3 regions of the Pantoea sp. SM3640 genome follow, and region 2 is predicted to be linked to each of the others. Evidence: predicted binding sites of a transcription regulator. Region 2 holds the regulator's gene; each other region holds the start of a gene.
What was found. The regulator CRP, encoded in region 2, controls carbon source genes, mostly activating them, when cyclic AMP is high. The targets are predictions, from matches to a motif close to ATGTGANNNNNNTCACAT.
Positions count from the first base shown of each region.

Region 1 (2,271 bases), 1.5 Mb from region 2:
ATTTTGCAAAAAAAAGTCTGTGAGCAACCCCGCAGTAACGGAATTTATAATCGTCTGTTTTTATTAAGCAGGATGAATAACTGCATTGTTATGGTGCAATAAAACGCTTTACTGCACCACTTCAGGTCACCCTTTAGCTTCGCTGCATGAAATAAGTGAGTTTTTAGTTCAGTAAGCCGGGGAAAATCGACTTCATACCGGTTACGACAAATTCAATGCCCAGCGCCATCAGTAACAGGCCCATAATTCGGGTAATGACGTTAATACCGGTTTGCCCAAGAATGCGCACCATTAATGGCGCAGCCCGGAACAATAGCCAGCAGCAGAACGCAAAAATGGCAATCGCCAGCGTGAATCCCAGCAGATTTATCCAGCTGTGGTAGCGGGTACTCCAGACGATGGTCGAGCTGATGGCCCCTGGTCCCGCCATCAGTGGTAATGCCAGAGGTACTACACCCACGCTTTCACGAATCGCGGTTTCTGACTTCTCCTGTTTATTCTGCTTATCCTCGCCGAGCTTGCCGCTGATCATCGACATCGCAATGGTGACAACCAGAATGCCGCCCGCAATACGGAACGAGTCAATCGAAATGCCAAACACACGCAAAATCGCATCGCCGAGGAAAAGTGACGTCCAGAGAATAATGGCAACGGCCAGATTAGCCGTAAGGTTGGTTTTGTTACGCTCCGCCACCCCCTGATAACGCGTCATGCTGATGAACACCGGAATAATGCCTACCGGATTGACCAGCGCAAAGAGCCCGACAAAAAATTTTATATAGCCTGATAGATCTAACAGCGCTGGATTCACAACATAACTCCGTACCACAGGGGGAAAACGCGCCTAATGTATGTGAAAACGTGCAGAGACGCCAGATGTGCGCCTGGCTATTTATCCTGATGAACAGCAAAGCATTTAGCGCTTTCCGCCAGAGATTAAAAAGTGGCTGGATTTAGCCACTACCATAAGGGCTAAGCGCAGGAGCAGACCGGCTTAACAGAAAAGCAGTAAAAAGGGGTGCTGAAAGGTGTCAGCTTGCGCTTAAATTGATCTGCATCAAAATTGACCTACCCCAAACCAGGTAATCTTTTCTTAACGGAAGTATAAGCGTCAGCGAAAGAAAGCTCTTTAACGCCAGCAGAAGACTCGTTCAGTAAACAGTTGAAAATCCACGCGTTACCTGCCAGCCAGTCACGTTATTTCAGCGTGACTATACTCAGGACGCAGGATTGTTTACTAAAAAAGTTTAACTTCCTTCAGGAGAACACCATGGCCGTAACCAATGTCGCTGAACTCAATGCACTGGTCGAACGTGTAAAAAAAGCCCAGCGTGAATATGCCAACTTTTCTCAACAACAGGTCGACGCCATCTTCCGTGCCGCCGCCCTTGCCGCCGCAGACGCCCGAATCCCGCTAGCTAAGATGGCCGTTGCCGAATCCGGTATGGGCATCGTCGAAGACAAAGTCATTAAAAACCACTTTGCTTCTGAGTATATCTACAACGCCTATAAAGATGAAAAGACCTGTGGCGTGTTGGCCACTGATGATACGTTCGGTACTATTACCATCGCCGAGCCGATTGGCCTGATTTGCGGTATCGTCCCGACCACCAACCCAACCTCAACCGCCATCTTCAAAGCGTTAATCAGTCTTAAAACCCGTAACGGCATTATCTTTTCGCCCCACCCACGCGCCAAAGACGCAACAAACAAAGCTGCCGATATCGTCTTACAGGCCGCCATTGCTGCCGGTGCGCCTAAAGACATTATCGGCTGGATCGATGCCCCGTCTGTTGAGCTGTCAAACCAGCTGATGCATCACCCTGACATCAACCTGATTCTCGCCACCGGCGGTCCGGGCATGGTGAAAGCGGCATACAGCTCCGGTAAACCGGCGATTGGTGTCGGTGCCGGTAACACGCCGGTAGTGATCGATGAAACTGCCGATGTGAAACGTGCCGTTGCCTCCATTCTGATGTCGAAAACCTTTGATAACGGGGTGATCTGCGCCTCTGAACAATCTGTCATTGTGGTTGATTCAGTTTATGACGCCGTGCGTGAACGTTTCGCCAGCCATGGCGGCTACATGCTGCAGGGTGCTGAACTGAGCGCTGTACAGAATATCATCCTGAAAAACGGCGGCCTGAATGCGGCCATCGTGGGTCAGCCTGCCTTCAAAATTGCAGAGATGGCGGGTCTCAGCGTGCCACCGAGCACTAAGATCCTGATTGGTGAGGTAAAACTGGTGGATGAGTCTGAGCCATTCGCCCA
Region 1 covers NZ_CP064872.1:1,684,881-1,687,151, reverse strand. The annotation lists gene IV493_RS07790 (YchE family NAAT transporter) at 164-811, opposite strand; gene adhE (bifunctional acetaldehyde-CoA/alcohol dehydrogenase) at 1,271-2,271, shown strand, end outside.
Region 1: adhE (bifunctional acetaldehyde-CoA/alcohol dehydrogenase) is a predicted target of CRP. The motif match lies at 1,046-1,063, and genes of this name have one in related genera.

Region 2 (2,271 bases):
GGGATGAGGTGCGTAATTGCGCGGGCCGAGCATGCCATGGATGGCGGTTTTTGCGTCTTTCCGATCTGACCCGGTTCTCTGCGCAGGCACAGTCTTAAAGCAACCTGCAGCAGACACTGGAAGTGAAGTTAGCAGGTCTGCAATGACTACAGCTCAACCACCTCATAGCTATGCGTAATCGTCACACCTTTACCCAGCATGATGGCCACAGAGCAATATTTTTCCGCCGAAAGATCGACGGCGCGTGAGACCGCTTTATCCTGGAGCGCTTTTCCACTCACGATAAAATGCAGGTTGATGTGCGTAAAGATTCGCGGCGCCTCTTCACGACGTTCTGAGGTCAGTTTTACTTCACAATCAGCCACATCGTTGCGGCCTTTTTGCAGAATTGAAACCACGTCAATCGCGCTGCATCCGCCCGCCGCCATCAGCACCATCTCCATTGGGCTGGGCGCTTTATCACCCGAATTGCCATCCATCAGTATCTGATGGCCGGATGAGGATTCTCCGAGGAATGTCAGCCCTTCTACCCATTTCACTCTTGCCTGCATGATTTTTACTCCGGAATACGCTGTTTTGTCGCCAGAGTACGCTTTCACCTGGTAAACAGCAATCCAGAGAAATCCGCCCGTAGCTGAAGCGAGACAACAGAAGACAGTCGGCAAAAGCTGTGCTACAAACAGTGCTGAAAATATTTTTCGTCACCCGATGGCGAAGCCGGGAAGAATGATGCGCACTGCGCCTGATGCGGCCCGAATAATTTCCTGAAAAGGAAACGCTTGAAGCTTTCACCGCCTGACAGGGAAAACTGCCCCCTGTATTTTGGGCACGATTACAACAGAGGATAATAGCGAATGGTTCTCGGCAAACCGCAAACAGACCCTACACTCGAATGGTTCCTGTCCCATTGCCATATTCACAAGTATCCATCCAAAAGTACGCTGATTCATCAAGGTGAAAAAGCAGAAACGCTTTACTACATCGTGAAAGGTTCCGTCGCGGTTCTGATTAAAGATGAAGAAGGCAAAGAGATGATTCTTTCCTACCTGAATCAGGGCGATTTTATTGGTGAGCTTGGCCTGTTCGAAGAAGGTCAGGAGCGCAGCGCCTGGGTACGTGCGAAAAGCGCGTGCGAAGTAGCGGAGATTTCTTACAAGAAATTCCGTCAGCTGATCCAGGTTAACCCCGACATCCTGATGCGACTCTCCTCGCAGATGGCGCGTCGCCTGCAGGTCACGTCTGAAAAAGTGGGTAATCTCGCTTTCCTCGATGTTACCGGACGCATTGCACAGACTCTGCTTAACCTGGCGAAGCAGCCAGATGCCATGACGCATCCCGACGGCATGCAAATTAAAATCACTCGTCAGGAAATTGGCCAGATTGTGGGTTGTTCACGTGAAACCGTGGGCCGTATTCTGAAGATGCTGGAAGATCAGAACCTGATCTCCGCACACGGCAAAACCATCGTCGTTTACGGCACCCGCTAATTCCTGTCATCCACGGCGTGATGGCAACATCACGCCGTTATTGTTTGTGTTGGGCCGATGTGGCGTCGAATCATTTACCATCCTGAAGTTAACTACGCCTTGCGGCAAACGCTGGTGCTCTGTCTGCCGGTGGCGCTGGGCTGGCTGGCTGGCGACCTGCAAAAAGGTCTGCTGTTCTCGTTAGTGCCCGCCTGCTGCAATATCGCCGGTCTTGATACTCCGCATAAACGCTTCTTCAAACGTCTGATTGTAGGCGGCAGCCTGTTTGCCCTCGGCAGTTTTCTGATCCAGTGGCTCACCCTGCATGCGATTCCACTGCCGCTGATCCTCTTCGCTATGCCTTTGCTGCTTGGCGTCACCGGTGAGATCAGCCCGCTGCATGGTCGCCTGCTGCCCGGCACCCTTATTGCCGCCATCTTTACCCTCAGCCTGATTGGCCGCATGCCCATCTATGTCACTCCGCTGCTCTATATCGGCGGCACGCTCTGGTATGGGGTATTTAACTGGTTCTGGTTCTGGCTGTGGAAAGAGCAGCCGATGCGTGAGAGCCTGAGCCTGATCTACCGCGAGCTGGCCAACTACTGCGACGCCAAATATACCCTTCTGACGCAGCTGACCGATCCCGAAAAAGCGCTGCCGCCGCTGCTGGCTCACCAGCAGAAAGTGGTCGATCTGATCAACACCTGTTATCAGCAGATGCACATGCTGTCGGCAAGCCGCGATCACAGCCATAAGCGGCTGACGCGCGCTTTTCAGGTGGCACTCGATCTGCAGGAGCATATCT
Region 2 covers NZ_CP064872.1:233,061-235,331, reverse strand. The annotation lists gene IV493_RS01065 (OsmC family protein) at 147-551, opposite strand; gene crp (cAMP-activated global transcriptional regulator CRP) at 855-1,487, shown strand; gene IV493_RS01055 (YccS/YhfK family putative transporter) at 1,545-2,271, shown strand, end outside.

Region 3 (2,271 bases), 1.9 Mb from region 2:
GATCCAGCTGGTCTGGCAGGCGCGTGACACGCTGAAAGCCACTTTCTGGCCTGCCCAGTTGCTGTTGTGGATCCACCTGCTGTTTCATCTGGCGCGCCTGTTTCTGGATAGCGCCATTCCCAGTACACAACCTGGGGCGATTGGCGGATCGGACTTCTCGGTTTACGTGATTCTGGAATCCATTCTGTTTGTCATCGGCCTGACGTTTACCATTCTGGCCATGGTAAATGAGCGGATGCAGATCGCGTTAAAACACACTTCCCTGCACGATCCGCTGACCAGCGTCTGGAATCGCCGCGCCCTATTTGCTGAAGCGGAGAAAATAGTGGCGCGCTGCCGCCGTCAGAACCGGCCGTTCAGCGCGATACTGTTCGACCTCGATCATTTTAAAAGCATCAACGATCGGTATGGCCATCATCAGGGCGACCAGATTTTGATTCACTTTTGCGAAATTGTCAGAGGATTGATACCGGCTGAGGGGCGTTTTGCACGACTGGGCGGCGAAGAGTTTGCGGCCATCATTCCGGCTGAAGCACGGGATGCAGAGGCGTGGTGTGAGGCGATCCGGCTGGCAGTCTGTGCGTCGCAACCCAATGAAATTGCCTGGTCGGTCAGCATTGGCTTTGCCACGGTCACGCACGGCCAGCAGGATTTTGAGAGTTTACTGGCGCTTGCTGATGCGGCGCTCTATCACGCCAAAGCCAGTGGCCGGAACTGCACAGCGCAGCATCCGGTCCCGGCAGCCATCAGTTAGTGGTGGGAATTGTGTGACCGGCGGCAGCGCTTGTCATAGTGACGCAGCCAGTAATAGCGATCTTCAATTTTTTCACGGCCACTGATACGCGCGCCCACCAGCCACATCAGTGCGCCAATAAAGATGCTCAGAATCGCGCCCTGCGCCAGAAACTGCGGCAAATCGAGTGACGGCAGCTGGTTCATGATTGAAAACCCAACACCCAGCACCATTGTGACTAATCCCAGTACCATCAAGCTGTTACCCGCTACGCGGCAGTGTTGATGTTTCATGCTGCACCTCCATCCATATGAGTTAATAACCGCACACAATGTTAAGTGCCATAAGTTTAGGCAATGGCTGGGGTCCACGTTGCGGACTGGATCACACATCAGCTATAAAGAATGACCTGGCCCTGAATGCAGCCTGTTGATTTAGATAGAAAATGATTAATCACCGTTCTGAACCATTTCAATGCTTGTGCTTTGTCATCTCGCCTGTGGCGAAGTAAACTAACGCCCTTTCGCGATAACAGCAGGATAATCATTGTGAGCAGCATTAAACTGATTGTGGGACTGGCCAATCCGGGCGCTGAATATGCCGCCACACGCCACAATGCGGGTGCCTGGTATCTGGATCTACTGGCTGAACGCCACAATCAGTCACTGAAAGAGGAAAGCAAATTCTATGGCTACACTGCACGCCTGGCGATAGCCGGCGAGGATGTACGCCTGCTGGTGCCGACCACCTTTATGAACCTGAGCGGTAAAGCGGTGGCGGCAATGGCGACCTTTTATCGCATCACGCCAGAAGAGATTCTGGTGGCGCACGATGAACTCGATTTGCCGCCCGGTGTGGCGAAGTTCAAGCAGGGCGGCGGCCATGGCGGCCATAACGGCCTGAAAGACATCATCAGCAAGCTGGGCAACAACAATAATTTCCATCGGCTGCGCATCGGTATCGGGCATCCCGGCGATCGCAACAAGGTGACCGGATTTGTGCTGGGCAAGCCGCCCGCCAGCGAGCAGAAGCTGATTGATGATGCCATTGATGAGGCGGCGCGCTGCACCGAACTGTGGCTGAAAGAGGATCGCATCAAGGCAATGAACCGGCTGCACGCCTTCAGGCCTGCTTAAACGCCCGAATCGTCGTGATTCCGTGTATAATGCGCGAAATTTTTCCATTCGTCTCCGACAGTCCGCCCTCTGGCGCGCTGTCCATCCAGTTATAAAGGGTATCAAACCATGGGATTCAAATGCGGTATCGTGGGCCTGCCGAACGTCGGTAAATCCACTCTGTTTAACGCGCTGACTAAAGCGGGCATCGAAGCGGCTAACTTCCCGTTCTGTACCATTGAGCCAAACACCGGCGTGGTACCCATGCCTGACCTGCGTCTCGACCAGCTTTCTGAGATTGTTAAACCACAGCGCGTGGTACCGACTACCATGGAATTCGTCGATATCGCGGGCCTGGTAAAAGGGGCGTCCAAAGGTGAAGGCCTGGGTAACCAGTTCCTGACCAACATCCGCGAAACCGAA
Region 3 covers NZ_CP064872.1:2,168,189-2,170,459, forward strand. The annotation lists gene IV493_RS10070 (GGDEF domain-containing protein) at 1-754, shown strand, start outside; gene ychH (stress-induced protein YchH) at 751-1,026, opposite strand; gene pth (aminoacyl-tRNA hydrolase) at 1,282-1,869, shown strand; gene ychF (redox-regulated ATPase YchF) at 1,978-2,271, shown strand, end outside.
Region 3: pth (aminoacyl-tRNA hydrolase) is a predicted target of CRP. The motif match lies at 1,106-1,123, and genes of this name have one in related genera.